DNA from 4 places in the Streptomyces sp. NPDC005303 genome. Region 1 is predicted to be linked to each of the others. Evidence: riboswitches for the same ligand, from Rfam matches in the RefSeq annotation. Region 1 holds a riboswitch; each other region holds the start of a gene.

The links. Region 1 has a riboswitch for cyclic di-AMP ahead of ABZT93_RS36360 (M23 family metallopeptidase). Riboswitches for the same ligand answer to the same signal wherever they lie in the genome.
Region 2: it holds a riboswitch for cyclic di-AMP, as region 1 does, so the genes downstream of both, ABZT93_RS00820 (transglycosylase SLT domain-containing protein) here and ABZT93_RS36360 (M23 family metallopeptidase) in region 1, are expected to answer to the same signal.
Region 3: it holds a riboswitch for cyclic di-AMP, as region 1 does, so the genes downstream of both, ABZT93_RS30835 (M23 family metallopeptidase) here and ABZT93_RS36360 (M23 family metallopeptidase) in region 1, are expected to answer to the same signal.
Region 4: it holds a riboswitch for cyclic di-AMP, as region 1 does, so the genes downstream of both, ABZT93_RS01865 (NlpC/P60 family protein) here and ABZT93_RS36360 (M23 family metallopeptidase) in region 1, are expected to answer to the same signal.

The regions. Positions count from the first base shown of each region.
Region 1 is NZ_JBEXGM010000043.1:27,185-31,388, forward strand. It holds gene ABZT93_RS36355 (pitrilysin family protein) at 1-1,384, shown strand, start outside; cyclic di-AMP (ydaO/yuaA leader) riboswitch at 1,597-1,761, shown strand; gene ABZT93_RS36360 (M23 family metallopeptidase) at 1,775-2,536, shown strand; gene ABZT93_RS36365 (GntR family transcriptional regulator) at 2,725-3,420, shown strand; gene ABZT93_RS36370 (HPr family phosphocarrier protein) at 3,548-3,829, opposite strand; gene ABZT93_RS36375 (GNAT family N-acetyltransferase) at 4,027-4,204, shown strand, end outside.
Region 2 is NZ_JBEXGM010000001.1:171,224-175,427, forward strand. It holds gene ABZT93_RS00810 (LacI family DNA-binding transcriptional regulator) at 1-182, shown strand, start outside; gene ABZT93_RS00815 (HAD family hydrolase) at 302-1,114, shown strand; gene ABZT93_RS00820 (transglycosylase SLT domain-containing protein) at 1,118-1,600, opposite strand; cyclic di-AMP (ydaO/yuaA leader) riboswitch at 1,606-1,808, opposite strand; gene ABZT93_RS00825 (CocE/NonD family hydrolase) at 2,050-4,068, opposite strand.
Region 3 is NZ_JBEXGM010000028.1:79,543-83,746, reverse strand. It holds gene ABZT93_RS30840 (aldo/keto reductase) at 1-326, opposite strand, end outside; gene ABZT93_RS30835 (M23 family metallopeptidase) at 482-1,507, opposite strand; cyclic di-AMP (ydaO/yuaA leader) riboswitch at 1,519-1,676, opposite strand; tRNA gene ABZT93_RS30830 (tRNA-Met) at 1,986-2,059, opposite strand; gene ABZT93_RS30825 (histidine kinase) at 2,225-3,376, shown strand; gene ABZT93_RS30820 (response regulator transcription factor) at 3,364-4,014, shown strand; gene ribA (GTP cyclohydrolase II) at 4,018-4,204, opposite strand, start outside.
Region 4 is NZ_JBEXGM010000001.1:381,128-385,331, reverse strand. It holds gene pcrA (DNA helicase PcrA) at 1-968, opposite strand, end outside; cyclic di-AMP (ydaO/yuaA leader) riboswitch at 1,515-1,676, shown strand; gene ABZT93_RS01865 (NlpC/P60 family protein) at 1,684-2,817, shown strand; gene ABZT93_RS01860 (tellurite resistance/C4-dicarboxylate transporter family protein) at 2,906-3,889, shown strand; gene ABZT93_RS01855 (hypothetical protein) at 3,867-4,204, opposite strand, start outside.

The sequences.
Region 1 (4,204 bases):
CGAGCTCGCCGCGATGGAATTCCACCCGCAGCCGCAGGCGGGCGAGCCCAAGGTCTGGGCCTTCCCCGCCCCCGAGCGCGGGACGCTCGACAACGGCCTGACCCTCCTGCGCTGCCACCGCCCCGGCCAGCAGGTCGTCGCCGTCGAGGTGCTCCTGGACGCGCCCCTGGACGCCGAGCCGGCCGGCCTGGACGGTGTCGCCACAATCATGGCGCGCGCGTTCTCCGAGGGCACCGACAAGCACTCCGCCGAGGAGTTCGCCGCCGAGCTGGAGCGCTGCGGCGCCACCCTCGACGCGCACGCCGACCACCCGGGCGTCCGGCTCAGCCTCGAAGTGCCCGCCTCCCGCCTCGCCAAGGCGCTCGGTCTGCTGGCCGACGCGCTCAGGGCGCCCGCGTTCGCGGACAGCGAGGTCGAGCGGCTGGTCCGCAACCGCCTCGACGAGATCCCGCACGAGCTGGCCAACCCGTCCCGCCGCGCGGCCAAGGAGCTCTCCAGGGAGCTGTTCCCGGCGGACTCGCGCATGTCGCGTCCGCGCCAGGGCACCGAGGAGACGGTCGAGAACATCGACTCCGCGGCCGTACGCGCCTTCTACGAGAAGCATGTGCGCCCCGCCACCGCGACCGCCGTGGTCGTCGGCGACCTCACCGACATCGATCTGGACGCGCTGCTCCGTGACACTCTCGGCTCCTGGAAGGGCTCCACGGCCGAGCCGCGGCCCGTGCCGCCGGTGACCGCCGACGACACCGGCCGGGTCGTCATCGTGGACCGCCCCGGCGCCGTCCAGACGCAGCTGCTGATCGGCCGTATCGGCGCCGACAGGCACGCACGCGTGTGGCCCGCGCAGGTGCTCGGCACGTACTGCCTCGGCGGCACCCTCACCTCCCGCCTGGACCGCGTCCTGCGCGAGGAGAAGGGCTACACCTACGGCGTACGGTCGTTCGGCCAGGTCCTCAGGTCCGCTCCGGACGGTTCCGGCGCCGCGATGCTCGCCATCAGCGGCTCGGTCGACACCCCGAACACCGGTCCCGCGCTGGACGACCTGTGGAAGGTGCTGCGCACACTCGCCGAGGGCGGACTCACCGACGCCGAGCGCGATGTCGCCGTGCAGAACCTCGTCGGTGTGGCGCCGCTCAAGTACGAGACCGCGGCGGCCGTGGCGAGCACGCTGGCCGACCAGGTCGAGCAGCACCTGCCCGACGACTACCAGGCGACCCTGTACCAGCAACTCGCCGCGACCGGCACCGTGGAGGCCACCGCCGCCGTCGTGAACGCCTTCCCGGTGGACCGGCTGGTGACGATCCTGGTCGGCGACGCGGCCGCCATCAAGGAGCCCGTCGAAGCCCTCGGCATCGGCGAAGTCAAGGTCGTGACGGCCGAGTAGAGGCAAGTTGGCCTCGAAGGGGCCCTGGTGACGGGAGCGTCACCAGGGCCCCTTCGACACCCAACTCCCTCAGATGTCCGAATTGGGCAGGAGGTTGCCTGTCTGCCCTGTGGGATGCGCTACAAAAGCCCTGATCGGTTTGGGGATTGAAAGCGGGCCCGCTTAGCGTCCTCTGGGCTGTCCGTCAGGCACTGCGCCGCGCCCGCGGCACCGGACAGCCATCGCCGAGTCCCCGCATGGCGCGAGCCAGGGGAGCCGGGGACCCACACCACATGTCCCTGGGGTGAATCGGACGCCCGCGCATCGCGAGGGGGTCCGTAGGAGACCTTCCTGCTCCGAACCCGTCAGCTAACCCGGTAGGCGAGAAGGAAGGAAAGGACCAGCCACCACATGGCGTTCACCTGCGCCACCGGGAAGCACCGTCGTCCCAGCCGTATGAAGCGCACCACCGCACGCGCGGCCGGCGTCGCGGCCCTCGCCACCACCGGCGTCATCGGCGCCGTCGCCGCCCCGGCGTTCGCCGCCGACAACTCCGTCAGCTCCGTGGAACAGAGCGGCCTCATGCCCGTCGTCACCGTCGGCGACTCCCTCGCGGACCAGCTCGACGCCCAGGCAGAGGCCCAGGCGCAGGCCGCCGCGCAGAAGAAGGCGGCGGCGGAGGCCAAGCGCAAGGCCGAGGCGCGCGCCAAGGAGATACGCGAGGCCAAGGAGCGCGCCGCCCGCGAGGCCGAGCGCAAGCGTCTCAACGCCTTCGTCGCCCCGATCTCCGGTTCCTACATCTCCACCGGCTACAAGAGCGGCGGCTCCCTGTGGTCGTCCGGCAGTCACACCGGTGTCGACTTCCACGCCGCCAGCGGCACCTCCGTGCACGCGGTCGGTCGCGGCACCGTCGTCGAGGCCGGCTGGGGCGGGTCGTACGGCGACAACATCGTGATCAGGATGGCCGACGGCACGTACACCCAGTACGGCCACCTGTCGTCCATCGGCGTCTCGGTCGGCCAGTCGGTCACCCCCGGCCAGCAGATCGGGCTGTCCGGCGCGACCGGCAACGCCACCGGGCCGCACCTGCACTTCGAGGCGCGCACCACCCCCGAGTACGGCTCGGACATCGACCCCGTCGCCTACCTGCGCTCGCACGGCGTGAACGTCTGACGACCCAGCGCGCGACCATTGCGAGACCCCGGCTCCCCGAGCCGGGGTTTCGGCGTTTCCAGCGCCCCGTTGTCCAAAAAATATCCCTGGATTCCGGCCCGCCGTCGGAAATTCCCGCTCATTGCAATAGAGTCACTGAACACACGTCAATCGGCGACGTTTCACGGGGATTAAGACGGAGGTCGGACATGCGTATTCCGGCGCACTCGGTATGCACGGCGATCCGGGACGACATCGTCGCAGGTGTCCACGAGCGCGGGAGCCGGCTCACCGAGGAACTGCTCGCCCGCCGCTACGGCGTCTCCCGTGTCCCCGTCCGCGAGGCCCTGCGCACACTGGAGGCCGAGGGCTTCGTGGTGACGCGGCGGCACGCGGGCGCGTGCGTGGCCGAACCGACCGAGCAGGAGGGTGCCGACCTCCTGGAGATGCGCATGCTCCTGGAACCGCTCGGCGCCTCCCGGGCCGCCCAGCGGCGCACCGAGGCCCATCTGAAGGTACTGCGCGGCCTGGTCAGGCTCGGTCAGGAGCGGGCCAGGCGGGGCAACAGCGACGATCTGCGCTCCCTGGGGGGCTGGTTCCACGAGACGCTCGCGCAGGCCTCCGGCAGCCCCGCTCTGACCTCCATGCTGACCCAACTGCGGCACAAGATCGCCTGGATGTACGTCGTGGACGCACCGGCCGACCCCGTGGAGTCCTGGGTCGAGCACGGCGCGATCGTGGACGCGGTGGCGCGCGGCGACGGCGAGCGCGCGCGGGCGATCACGGCGCTGCACACCGAGCGCTCGGGCGCGGCGCACCGGCTGCGGACCGTCACCGGGAAGGAGCGCGCGGACCGTGTGAGGACCTCGCAACATCCTGTAAACGTGACGGGAGCTCGGCATTAACACGGGCACCGTATACAAAGAGGGGGTAATTCGCGGGGGACTATTCATGCTGCCCGCGCCAGGGAAATGCGAAGGGCCCGCCCGATAATTCGGACGAGCCCCTCGATGCTTTTCAGGGCACCTTTGCTCAGACGGTCTCGGGAAGCTCCTCGAGGCCCTCGGCGACCAGCTTCGCGAGCCGGTCGAGGGCCGCGTCCGCGCCCTCGGCGTCGGAGGCGAGGACGACCTCCTCGCCGCCCTGCGCGCCCAAGCCGAGAACGGCCAGCATGGAGGCCGCGTTGACGGGGTTGCCGTCGGCCTTGGCGATCGTCACCGGGATACCTGCGGCCGTGGCGGCCCGGACGAAGATGGAAGCGGGACGGGCGTGGAGGCCCTCGGCCCAGCCGACGTTGACGCGGCGCTCAGCCATGTGATGCTGCCCTTCGGTTCTCAGGGTTGTCTAGACCAGTTTCCCACACGTGAAGCGTCTCCGGAGGGGACCCGGAGTCCCTCCCGGGGCGACTCGTCGGACCGCGGCCTCGGCCCGACTTCCGTCCTTTGCGTTCTCGCGCGTTCTCCACAGACTGCCTCGCGCCGTTGTCGTACGCGAGCCGTACTCTGGGGCCCATGCAGAGCGCGTCGGACCGGCACGAGTACCCCGCCCACTGGGAGGCCGACGTAGTGCTGCGCGACGGCGGCACCGCGCGCATCAGGCCCATCACCGTCGACGACGCCGATCGCCTGGTCAGCTTCTACGAGCAGGTCTCGGACGAGTCGAAGTACTACCGCTTCTTCGCGCCCTACC
Region 2 (4,204 bases), on a different contig from region 1:
CTGTCGGCGGCTTCGACGACTCCCCGGCGGCCACCGCCATCGCCCCCGCCCTCACCACCATGCGCCAGCCCTTCGACCGCATCAGCGCCGAGATGGTCCGCATGCTCCTCGCCCAGATCGCGGGCGAGGACACGGCCGGAGTGATCCTCCCGACCGAACTGGTGGTGCGGGACTCGGCGTAGCGCTCCGCGGGCCCGTCCGAGGTGGCCCCCGGAACCGGAACTGCCGTCAACGGATGTGAAAGCAGCAGCCGTCCGGTTCGCGTCGAGTCGGAGGGGCCAACCATCCGTATTCTCTGATCATGGCCGCCTCCCCCGCATATGCCCTCATCGCCACCGACCTCGACGGCACGCTGCTCCGCGCCGACGACACGCTCTCCGACCGGTCGTTGGCCGCGCTCGCACGGGTGGCGGCGAGCGGGGCCCGGCATCTCGTCGTGACGGGACGGCCGGCTCCCAGAGTGCGGCCGCTGCTCGACGACCTCGGCAGTACGGGGCTCGCGGTGTGCGGACAGGGCGCGCAGGTGTACGACGCCGGCGCGGACCGTCTGCTCTGGTCGGTGACCCTGGACCGGGAGCTGGCCGAGACCGCGCTCGGCAAGATCGAGGCCGAGGTCGGGCAGGTGTACGCGGCCGTGGACCAGGACGGCGTCGACGGGCTCACGCTCATCGAGCCCGGCTATCTGATGCCCCACCCGACGCTGCCCGCCGTGCGGGTCGGCCGGCGTGACGACCTGTGGTGCGAGCCGATCAGCAAGGTGCTGCTGCGCCACCCCTACCTGTCCGACGACGAGTTGGCGGTCACGGCACGCTCGGTGGTGGGCTCGCTGGCGACGGTCACCATGTCCGGGCCCGGGACCGTCGAACTCCAGCCATGCGGCATCACCAAGGCGACCGGCCTCGCGCTGGCCGCCGAACACCTGGGCCTGGGGCCCGAGGTGACGATCGCCTTCGGGGACATGCCCAACGACATCCCCATGTTCGACTGGGCGGCCCGCGGCGTGGCGATGGCCAACGCCCACCCCGAACTCAAGGCCGTGGCCGACGAGGTGACCCTGTCGAACGAGGACGACGGCATCGCCGTCGTCCTCGAAAGACTCTTCCCGCGGGCGTAGTTCCTAGTACGCGCCGAACACGTTGTCGATGGACCCGTACCGCTGGGCCGCGTAGTTGCAGGCGGCGGTGATGTTCGCCACCGGGTCGTACGGGTCCCACGAGGTGTTGGCCACGTGGTACGCGTTGAAGGTCGGGTCGATCACCTGGAGCAGGCCCTTGGAGGGCGTGCCGGCGGCCGCGTTGGAGTCCCAGAGGTTGATGGCGTAGGGGTTGCCGGAGGACTCGCGGATGACGTTGCGGTAGATGCCGTCGTAGGAGCCGGGAATGCCGTGCTCCGCCATGACGGCGAGGGAGGCCCGGATCCAGCCGTCGAGGGTGTTGGAGTAGCCGAGCGTGGTCGCGGTCTGCACGGTCGGGGTGGCCGCGGAGGCGCTGGTCGCACCGATGAGCGGCAGTGCGAGTACGGCGACTCCGGTGCCGGCGACGGCGAGCTTGCGGGCGAGACGGCTGGTACGGGTACGGCGGTGCTGAGCGGCAGCAGACATGGCGAAGTTCCTCTCCGTCGCCTGCGAGGTGAGCTGTCGGGTTCGGGCGGGAGCTGCCCGGCCACGCCTACGAAAGGCGTGACTTCACCCCAAGCCGTACCGGTATGTCCGAAGACGACCGGTACGGCGACTTACCTGGTTCCCCCGCTCCTGCCGTGGTTCTAGGTGGGTGTTGTCGGGTGGTGGCAGGATTCGGCGTCCGCCCGACAGGCCGGGAACGTATGCGAGAGCACATGTCCGGAACAAGTGGCGAAGTCACATGCGATGCCTATTGACCTTGGTAAGAGGCATTTGGGGCACTTGATCCTTTGCGTTCGCCAAGCCTCAACTCGCGCACGAGGAAAGGCGGATCGGCGGATTCCGGATTCACGCCGATCCGTCCGGACGAGTGGGCCAAGTCACAGCCGAGCGCAAGAGGGGTAAAACGGTCAATAATGCTCAACTCATGTTCAACCGGCCGTCCGTGGGATCCGCTTCTCCCACGTCCGGTGGAAGACCACCTCGCCGCCGTCGGTGCAGACGACCTCGTCGGAGGTGCGGAAGTCCGTTCCGTCGCAGGTGATCTCCGAGCGGGTCCGGACGGTCGCGTCCCAGCCGAGCTCGGGGCGGTGCAGCCGGATCGACCAGTCCGAGCGGGTGCGGGCGGACAGGGGGTCCTGCTCGTCGATCGAGTAGGTCTCCAGCGCGTCCTCGGTGGACTCCAGTCCGTCGGGGTACACGCGCGTGCCGCCGCGGCGGGGGTCGACCTCCAGACGCCACTCGCCCTTGGCCACATCACGGACGACCAGCCGCTCGGGGCGGGGTTCGTCCAGGGTGGCGGGGCTCCATCCGTCAGCGGCTACGCCGCGGGTGACCCCGAGCGGCCCGGACTGCTCCGGCTCCTCGAAGGCGATGGCCGAGTCCACTTCACGCGCGCGTACCGGCAGTTCGAGGAAGCTGCCCGCCGGCTCCAGGGTGAATCCCGCCTGCGACCCGGGCTGCGGCCAGATCCACGGCCAGTACGCGGAGGACACGGCGAGCCGGATGCGGTGGCCGGGCGGGAAGGCGTGCCCGATGCCGTTCAGCTCGAAGGCCACCTCCTGCGTGGCCCCCGGCTCCCAGGGCACCACCCGGTCCCGGCCGTGGCGTGCCGAGAGGTTCAGCACGCCCCGCGTGACGAGCGTCGACGACCCGTCCGGAGCAACATCGCAGAGCCGCGCGACGACCTGCCCGCGCGACACCTCCGAGGTCACCCTGAGCCGCACCCGCGGCCGTCCGAGGATCCACGTCTCCTCGCCCACCGCGAAGTCGAAGCAGGCCGAACGGGCGTCCTCCTCCCGCTGGTCCGGCGGCAGGTCGGCGTCGTTGCCGACGGGGCGGAAACGGCCGGCGTCCACACCCGTGTGCTGCGGGGAACGGAGCAGGACGGGTGCGCCCTGAAGGCCGTACGACACCGTCGTCACGTTCGGGGACGGCCAGGCCGGCTCGCCGAGCCAGCGGCCGGGCAGGGTGTCGTAGGCCGTGGCCGGGGGGTGGGAGTCGCTGACGTAGGCCCTCAGGAGCGGTTCCCGCATGATGCCGGTGTCCACGCCCTTCAGGTGCTGGTCCCACCAGCGCAGGGTCTCCTGGAGGAAGCCGATCGCCGGGCCGGGCGACAGGCCGCGGTCCGGGTACTGGTGGGACCAGGGGCCGATCAGTCCCCGTACGCCGTCGGCCGGCAGGTGCTCGACCAGCCGCAGGACCGTGTCGCGGTACGGGTCGTGCCAGCCGCCCACCGCGAGGACGCACGCGCCGATCGCGCCGAAGTCCTCGCGGACGCCGCCGCGCCGCCAGTAGTCGTCGCGGGTCTGGTGGCCGAGCCACGTGTGGACGAACGGCTCGACCGCTTCGAGGCGTTCGAGCCACATCTCCCGCCAGGCGTCCCCGACATGGAGCGGATCCGGCGGCCGGGAGACGAAGGCGAGCATCGTCGCCGCCCACGCGTGCATGTCCACCGCGAGGACGGAACCTCCCATGTAGTGCGCGTCGTTGTCATAGCGGTCGTCGGTGGAGCAGACGGCGACGACCGCCTTGAGCGGCTCGGGAGCCAGCGCCGCGATCCGGAGGGAGGCGAAGCCGCCCCAGGAGATGCCGAACATGCCGACCCGGCCGTCGCACCAGGGCTGCGCGGCCAGCCAGTCGACGACCTCGACCCCGTCGGCGAGCTCGGTCGCCGAGTACGCGTCGCCCGGCAGGCCCCCGCTGTTGCCGTGCCCGCGTACGTCCACGCGGACGGAGGCGTAGCCGTGGCCCGCGTACCAGGGGTGGCGCTGCCGGTCACGGGCCGCGGTCCGGTCGGTGAGGCGGTAGGGCAGGTATTCGAGGATCGCGGGTACCGGTTCCTGGGTGAGGGGTCGCCACACGCGTGCGTACAGGAGTGTCCCGTCCGGGAGCGGGATGCGGACGTCGTCGTGGGTCGTCTCGTGGGGGAAGGACGTACGGATGCGCATCGGTGGGGTCCCGTCGGTCGACATCGTCGTAGAGATTCACCGGCTGGGCCCGGATGCCGTTCGCCAGGACGAGGGACAGCGAGCAGGGGCCGACGATCGGTTCGGGACACCGGCGGGTACTTCCCTACAAGTCGAT
Region 3 (4,204 bases), on a different contig from region 1:
GCCTCCGCCGCCGCCTTGATGTTCGCGGCGCTCAGGCCCTGGAAGTCGGGGTGCTGGCTGACCTTCGTGGCGATGACGACGTCGTCGCGGTTGCCGCGGGCCGCCAGCCACTTGCCGATGATCGTCTCGGACTCGCCGCCGGAGTTCCCGTCGACCCACGCCGAGTAGGAGTCGGCCGTGTCGACGAAATTGCCGCCGGCCGCGGTGTACGCGTCGAGGACGGCGAAGGACGTGGCTTCGTCGGCGGTCCAGCCGAAGACGTTGCCGCCCAGGGAGAGCGGGAAGACCTCGAGGCCGGAGGAGCCGAGCTTGCGAAGAGAAGTCATGCCATACGTCAACGCCCGCGCCGGACGCCGGTCTTCCGCTACGGCCGCAAAGTCCTCGTAAACAACCGGAATCAGTCGCTCCGAAGCACCGGCAGCCCTGACGTCGGGGGGACGTCGTCAGGGCTGCCGGAGTTCGCGGGAGTCCGCGGGAGACCTCAGGGGGTGAGCCCCTTGCCGCGCAGCCACGACATCGGGTCGATCCCGTCGGCCGAGCCGCCCGGGTGGACCTCCAGGTGCAGGTGCGCGCCGGTCACGTTGCCCGTGGCGCCCACGCGGCCGATGACGTCACCCGTGCCGACCTTCTGGCCGACGCTGACATTGATCGAGGACTGGTGGCAGAACCACAGCTCGGTGCCGTCGTCGAGGGTGAGGATCGTGCGGTAGCCGTAGGAACCGGCCCAGCCGGCCTCGGTGATGGTGCCGCTGTGGATCGCCTTGATGAGGGTGCCCGTGGGGGCGGCGAAGTCGAGGCCCGTGTGGTAGCCGGAGGACCACAGCGAACCGGCCTGACCGAAGGTCCCCGTGATGGTGTACGACGAGGTCGGCAGCGTGTACTGCTTGGCGAGCTCGGCCAGGCGCGCGGCCTCGGCCTTCTTCGCGGCCGCCTCCTCCGCCTTCTTCTTCGCGGCGGCGGCCTTCTCCTGAGCGTCCTTCTCCGCCTTGGCGGCGGCCGCGTCGGCCTCCTTCTGGGCGGCGTCCGCGACGGCCTGGGCGGCCTTGGTGTCGATCTGGTCCTGCTGCACCTCGGCCTGGGCCAGGATGCGCGAGCGCAGCGCCTCGCCGGCGTCCGAGGTGCCCTGAGTGGTGTCGGCGGTGGTGGCGCCGACACTGCTGAAGGCGCTCGTGTCGTCCGCGGCGGTGTCGGCGTTGTCCGAGATGAGCGAGCTCACGGAGCCCAGGTCGGGCATGGAGATGGAGACCGGCGGCTTGCCGGTGTTGGCGCTGGCCATCCCGCCCGCGCTGACGGCGGCTATGACACCGACGCCGAGAACGGTGGAGCTACGGGCGAAACCCCCGCCACGCTGCTTGGCGACGCGATGCCGGCCTCGTACGGGAGCGAGGGAATCCGCGGTCGGGTTCCACTCGCCGAGCGGGGCCTCGTCGTCGGCGCGGTAGCCGCCGTACACGAGGGTGTCGCTCGGAACGTACGGCGCCTCGGGGGCAGGCGGGTTGGACGCCACGTGGGCGCGCTCCTTTCCTTCCTTCTCGCCTACCGGGTTAGCTGACGGGTTCGGAGCAGGAAGGTCTCCTACGCGCGTATACCCGCCGTGCTGCCACGGCGGAGTACGAGCGATTCACCCCAAGTTGGTGGTTCCCCGGTTTCCTTGCGGAATTCGGCGCGTGAGCACGGAGCCGTCTCTTGTGACGGCTGGGACGACCGCGCTGCGTTATCGAACGTTAATAGACCCGGGGGCTCGATTCCAAGCTGTTCCGCTTGATCGTTAACGAAATCCCGCAGGACTTAGGGCCCATGAACGGCTAAAAACGGGCGAGTTGACCCTTCGTCGGATGGCGCACAGGTGTTGACGGTGCGTCAGTTGTTATGCGGAGGGCGGTCACTCGCTCACCCCGCGTCACGAGACGTCGTACCGTGCGGCACGGCCGGGAAAACACTCAGGGCCGGAGTCCAGTGACTGGACTCCGGCCCTGAGCCTTGAGTAGCGGGGACAGGATTTGAACCTGCGACCTCTGGGTTATGAGCCCAGCGAGCTACCGAGCTGCTCCACCCCGCGCCGTTGTGTGACCAGCATACGTCATCGGCGAGGTGGTTCGCGCCAGGGTTGTTCCGGAGGCCCGGCGGTGCGGGCCGGCTCCCCCTGTGCGGAAACCCTCGCCCGGCCCGGAAGGTGTAGCCGGCTACACCGTGCGCCGGGAGCCGTTCGTCTAGCGTGAGCCGCATGTGGAAGTCGGTGCAGCGTGCGGCGATGGCGACCGTGCATCTCGTCGTGGCCGCGGCGATGTGCTTCGGCATGTACCTCTTCATCACCGTGCTGCTGATCGCCGCCGCAGGCACGGTCGTCGTGGTCGGCTGCTGGCTGCTGCCCGAGGCCGTGCTGCTGATACGGCGGATCGCGGGCGCCAAGCGGAATCTGACCGCCCGGTGGACGGGCAGGGAGATCCCCGAGGCCTACACCCCGATGACCGGCACGCTGCGCGAGCGGCTGCGCATCTCGGTGCGGGACCCCGGCACGCTCACGGACTTCCGCTGGATGCTCTGCTACTACCTCTACGGCGCCCTGCTCGCCCTCGCCCTGCCCCTGTGGCCCCTCGGCCTGGTGGTCGACGGTGTCTGGGCCGGGGCGCTGCGCCGCGACCCCGTCGTCCTCCCGCTGATCGTGAGGCTCGCGGACACCGAGGCCCGCTGGTCGACCGCGCTGCTCATGCCGTCCCCGAAGGCCAGGCTGGCCCGGCGGGTCGAGGAGCTGAAGGAGACCCGGGCCGACGCCATCGCCGCGCACGAGGCGGAACTTCGCCGCATCGAACGGGACCTGCACGACGGCGCCCAGGCGAACCTCGTGGCGCTGTCGATGCGGATCGGACTCGCCAAGCGGGCCTACGACCGTGACCCGGACGCCGCCCGTAAGCTGCTGGACGACGCCCAGACCCAGGCCGAGCGGGCACTGACCGAGCTGCGGCACGTGGTGCGCGGCATCCACCCGCCGATCCTCACCGACCGGGGTCTGGTCGGCGCGGTGCGGGCGCTGGCGGCGAGCAGCGGGCTGACGGTGACCGTGGACGACGGCGGCCTGGACGCGGGCACCCGGGCGCCCGCGGCGGTGGAGGCGGCCGCCTACTTCGTGGTCGCCGAGTCCCTCACCAACGTGGCGAAGCACAGCGGTGCGGACCGGGCCGAGGTCCGGCTGGCCCGGACCCGGCGCGGGCTGACCGTGCGGGTGCGGGACGAGGGCCGGGGCGGCGTCGACGAGCCCGCGGGCTCGGGGCTGCTCGGGATGCGGCGCAGGGTCGCTGCGCTCGACGGGACCTTCGAAGTGACCAGCCCCGCCGGGGGCCCGACCGTGATCTACGTGGAGCTGCCGTGCGTGTGGTGATCGCCGAGGACAACGCCCTTCTGAGAGAGGGGCTCGTCCTTCTGCTGACGTCCTCCGGGCACGAGGTCGTGGCCGTCGTCGGCACCGGCCCCGAGATCCTGCCCGCCCTGCTCGACCACCGGCCGGACGTGGCCGTGCTCGACGTACGGATGCCGCCCGGGTTCCGCGACGAGGGTCTGCGGGCCGCCCTGGAGGCACGGGAGCGGATCCCCGGACTTCCGGTACTGGTGCTCTCGCAGTACGTCGAGGAGTCGTACGCCGCCGAGTTGCTGGCGGGTGGCACCAGCGGGGTCGGCTATCTCCTGAAGGACCGGGTCGGCCGGGTCGACGAGTTCCTCGACGCGCTGGAGCGGGTCGCGGCCGGCGGCACCGCGCTCGACCCCGAGGTCGTCACCGAGCTCCTGACCCGCCGCCGTGACACACCGCTCGACTCCCTCACCCCGCGCGAGCGTGAGGTGCTGAAGCTGATGGCCGAGGGGTACGACAACACCACCATCGCGAAGACCCTCGTCGTCACCGAGCGCGCGGTCAGCAAGCACATCGGCAACGTCTTCCTCAAGCTGGGCCTGCCACCGAGCGACAGCGGCCACCGGCGGGTGCTGGCCGTGCTGGCCTATCTGGCGCACACGCCCAGCTGAGCGTCAGCCGACGCCGAGTTCGGTCAACTCCGCCAGCGGCAGCGTGTGCTGGGTCTGCAGGACCTTCGCGCGCAGGTAGCGGACGTTGTGGGCGGTGGTGAAGACTCCGGTGGGGATCCGGTCACGGACATCGATGCCGAGGTCGCGCAACTGGCCGGCCTTGTCGGGGTTGTTGGAGAGCAGGTCGAGC
Region 4 (4,204 bases), on a different contig from region 1:
CAGAGCTCGGCGGGCGGCAGGTCGTGCTCGCTCGGCGGTACGTCCACCGGATGCTCGGAGGTCCCTACCAGCTCCCTGACCAGCGCGTACTGCGCATGGTTGGTGTCCTGGTACTCGTCGACGAGGACATGCCGGAAGCGGCGGCGGTAGTGCTCGGAGACATCGGGGAACGCCCGGAGCAGGTTGACCGTCGTCATGATCAGGTCGTCGAAGTCGAGAGCGTTCGCCTCGCGGAGGCGCGACTGGTACATCGCGTAGGCCTGGGCGAGGGTCTTCTCGAAGCCGTCGGTGGCCTGGGCGGCGAAGTCCTCCTCGTCGATCAGCTCGTTCTTCAGGTTGCTGATCTTGGCGCTGAAGGACTTCGGCGGGAATTTCTTGGGGTCGAGGTCCAGGTCACGGCAGACCAGCGCCATGAGCCGCTTGGAGTCGGCGGCGTCGTAGATCGAGAAGGAGGAGGTGAACCCGAGCTTCTTCGACTCCCTGCGCAGGATCCGCACGCACGCGCTGTGGAAGGTCATGACCCACATCGCGTTCGCGCGCGGGCCGACGAGCTGCTCGACGCGCTCCTTCATCTCGCCCGCGGCCTTGTTGGTGAAGGTGATCGCGAGGATCTGGCCCGGGTGGACATTGCGCTCGCCGAGGAGGTGGGCGATGCGGTGGGTGAGCACCCGGGTCTTGCCGGAGCCGGCACCGGCCACGATGAGCAGCGGGGAGCCGGAGTGCACGACGGCCGCGCGCTGGTTCTCGTTCAGCCCCTCCAGGAGCGTGGCCGGGTCCACCACCGGGCGCGGGGCGCCGTCGCGGTAGTAGGCGTCCCGGTCGGGGGGCACGTCGAACTTCCCACCGAACAGGTCGTCCGGAACCTGCTCCGGTCCGTGCTCGTCCTCGGGCGGCGGCGGGGGTTCCTCCCCATGCCCGCGAGGGGCCTGGAGGTCCGCCAGGAAGCTGTCGTCAAAGAGGCTGCTCATCGCTCTCCGAGTCTAGGGCTCCCCACTGACAGCCCGCCGCCGCCCCGAGAACATCCACCCGTACCAGAACCCGATGATCTTCCGACCGGACCTCCTGGCGCCCTCCTGGGCTCCGGACCTCCGGACCTCCGGACTTCCTGGCTTCCTGGCTTCCTGGCCTCCTGGCCTCCTGGCCTCCTGGCCGACGGCCACGCCCGCCGGGACCGGCCACCCTCACGTCCCTGCGCCTGCCGTGCGAGACCTTCGTCACGGCACAGGCACAGGCCCGGCCGACCGCCAGGTGAAGACCAACCCGCCCCCGGCTACGGCGGCCCCTGAAACCGGCCCCTGAAACCAGCCCCAAAAGGCGAGCAGACGGCATCGCGCCACCGAAAATAGCCCCAAGGCATCCCAGATCGCCGCGAATTCGCGAGGCGAAGCGCCCCCTGGGACGAAGGTCACGAAAATGTATCGGGCATATCGAACATCAACCTTCACAGGGGCCACACCAGTTGGTTACCGTTCCGGACAGGCCGTACGACCCCCTCCGGCGAACCTCGCCGGGCCGCACGGCCTCCGCCGAGTCCGCAGCGCCGCCGCGCGCCCGGAGCCGGGGACCCACCGAACCCGGGGTGAATCGGCCGACTCCCGCGCAGGGGAGCGCCGTAGGGCAACCCTTCCCGCCCGAACCCGACAGCTAACCCGGTAGGCGGAGCATCGGAAGGAGTCGCCTCCCTTGGCGTCGCACCGCAAGTCGCGTCCCGTCGGTACGCGCATGGCAGGCATACGGACCCCGGCCCTCGCGACGGCCGCCCTCACCTCCGTGGCCCTGCTGTCCCAGTCGGCGAACGCCGCGCCGGCCGATGACAAGCCGAGTCTCGAAGAGGTCGAGAAGAAGGTCGACGACCTCTACCGCCAGGCCGAGTCGGCGACCGACGGCTACAACGCGGCGAAGGAGAAGACGGCCAAGCAGCGCAAGCAGGTCGACACGCTCCTCGACGACGTCGCCCAGCGCACCCAGAAGCTCAACAAGGCACGCGAGGAACTCGGGTCCTTCGCCGCGGCCCAGTACCGCACCGGTGCCTCCGCGCCCGACACGGCGACCTTCCTGCTCGCCGACACCCCGCAGGACTACTTCGACCAGACACAGCTCATGGGCCGCTTGACGAGCCGCCAGAAGGGCGCGGTCGACGACTTCGTCTCCGAGCAGTCCGCGACGATGAAGAAGCGCCAGGAGGCCTCGCAGAGCCTTCAGTCGCTCAGCGAGACGCAGAGCGACCTGAAGACCGCCAAGGCGACCGTCCAGAAGAAGCTCGCCGACGCGCGCGAGCTGCTGTCGGAGCTGACCGCCCAGGAGAAGGCGCGGCTCGCGGCGATCGAGCAGCGCAAGCAGCAGGAGGCGGCCCGCAAGGCGGCGGAGCTGGCGCAGCAGCAGGCGGCGGCCGAGAAGGCCGCACAGGAGACCGCCGCCCCGCAGCAGAGCACGTCGACGGCGCCCGACTCCTCGTACGCCACCAAGGCCGCCAAGGCCCTCGCCTTCGCCCGCGCGCAGATCGGCAAGCCGTACGTCTGGGGCGCCACCGGCCCCGACTCCTACGACTGCTCGGGGCTCACCCAGGCCGCCTGGAAGGCGGCGGGCGTAGACCTCCCCCGCGTCACCTACGACCAGGTCAACGCCGGCACCACGGTCTCCCTGGCCGACGCCCAACCCGGTGACCTGGTCTTCTTCTACGACGACATCAGCCACGTCGGCCTCTACATCGGCAACGGCATGATGATCCACGCCCCCAAGCCGGGCGCGTACGTCCGCGAGGAGTCGATCTACTACGACGGCGAGTCGGGGATCCACAGCGTGGTCCGCCCGGCCTGAGGTCGCACAGCCCGCACTCGCGTGCATTTCCGCACGCGCGCGTGCGCGCCCCGTCCGCACGGCACGGGGAACTTCCTAGCATCGGCACATGTCCGGTACCTCCCCCCACTCCCCCCTGCGCGCCTGGTGGACGCGGCGCCCGCCCGCGGCCGGGGCGGCGGTGATGGCGACCGGCATCGTGTCGCTCGGGCTCGGTCTGACCGGGCACGAGACGCTGTCCCGGATCGCCCTGGTGCTCGGTTGCGCGGCCTGGCTCGGGCTGGCCGCCGAGTTCGCCGTACTACTGCTGCGGGAGCGCTCGCGATGGGCCGTGGACGCCGGAACACCGGGCGCCCTGACGGCCGTGGCGGCGACCACCGTCCTCGGCACCCGGTTCTCGGCACTCGGCCGGCAGACCCTCGCCGAGGCGCTGCTGGCCCTGTCCGCGCTGCTGTGGCCGGTGCTGCTCGTGCTCGTCGTGGGGCGCTGGACGCGGCGGATGCCCGGCGGGGTGTTCCTCTGCTGTGTCGCCACCCAGGGCCTCGCGGTCCTCGGCGCCACGCTCGCCCCGGCAGAGTCAGCGGCCTGGCTCGCGCACGCGGCGCTCGTGCTGTTCTGGCTCGGCCTGGTCCTCTACGTTGTCGCGCTCTTCCGCTTCGATCTGCGCCAGGTGCTGGAGGGACCGGGCGACCAGTGGATCGCGGGCGGCGCGCTCGCCATCTCGGCGCTCGCCGGCTCGAAGCTGATCGCCGCGGACAGCGCAAGCCTGTACCTGTGGAACGATGACGACCTCGGCGTCCTGCGCGCGGTGACCGTCGCCCTGCTGGTGCTCGACCTGGCCTGGTACGCCGTCCTGCTGGCGGCCGAGTTCGTACGGCCGCGTCTGCGCTACGACGTGCGCCGCTGGGCCACCGTGTTCCCCATGGGCATGGCCGCGGTGGCGGCTCTGTCGGTCTCCGCCGCCGTGGACGTCCCGTCGCTCCGGACACCGGGTGAGGTGCTGCTGTGGATCTCCGTGGCGGCCTGGCTGGCCGTCGCGGCCGGGGCGGCCGACTCCGCTCGTGCCGCCGTCAGGTCCACAGCACCGCGATGAAGACATTGGCCGTGGTCAGCGCTCCGACCAGGCCGAACAGGCTCTTGTCCACCTTCTCGTCGTCCCGCTTCACATAGACGAGACCGAGGATCACGATCAGCAGGGCCAGCTTCACGCCGATCTTGATGTTGTTGACGTGCTGGTCGTCGGCCTGGTTGAGGCCGACCAGGATCACCCCGGTGACCAGCATCGTCGCGGCGCCGTGCAGCATCGCGGGAACGAACCGGGCGGCGCCCTGGCCCATCGCCTTCATCTGGGTGAGGAAGCCTCCGAGGAGCGAGGCGATACCGATGATGTGCAGGCCGACGAAGAGAT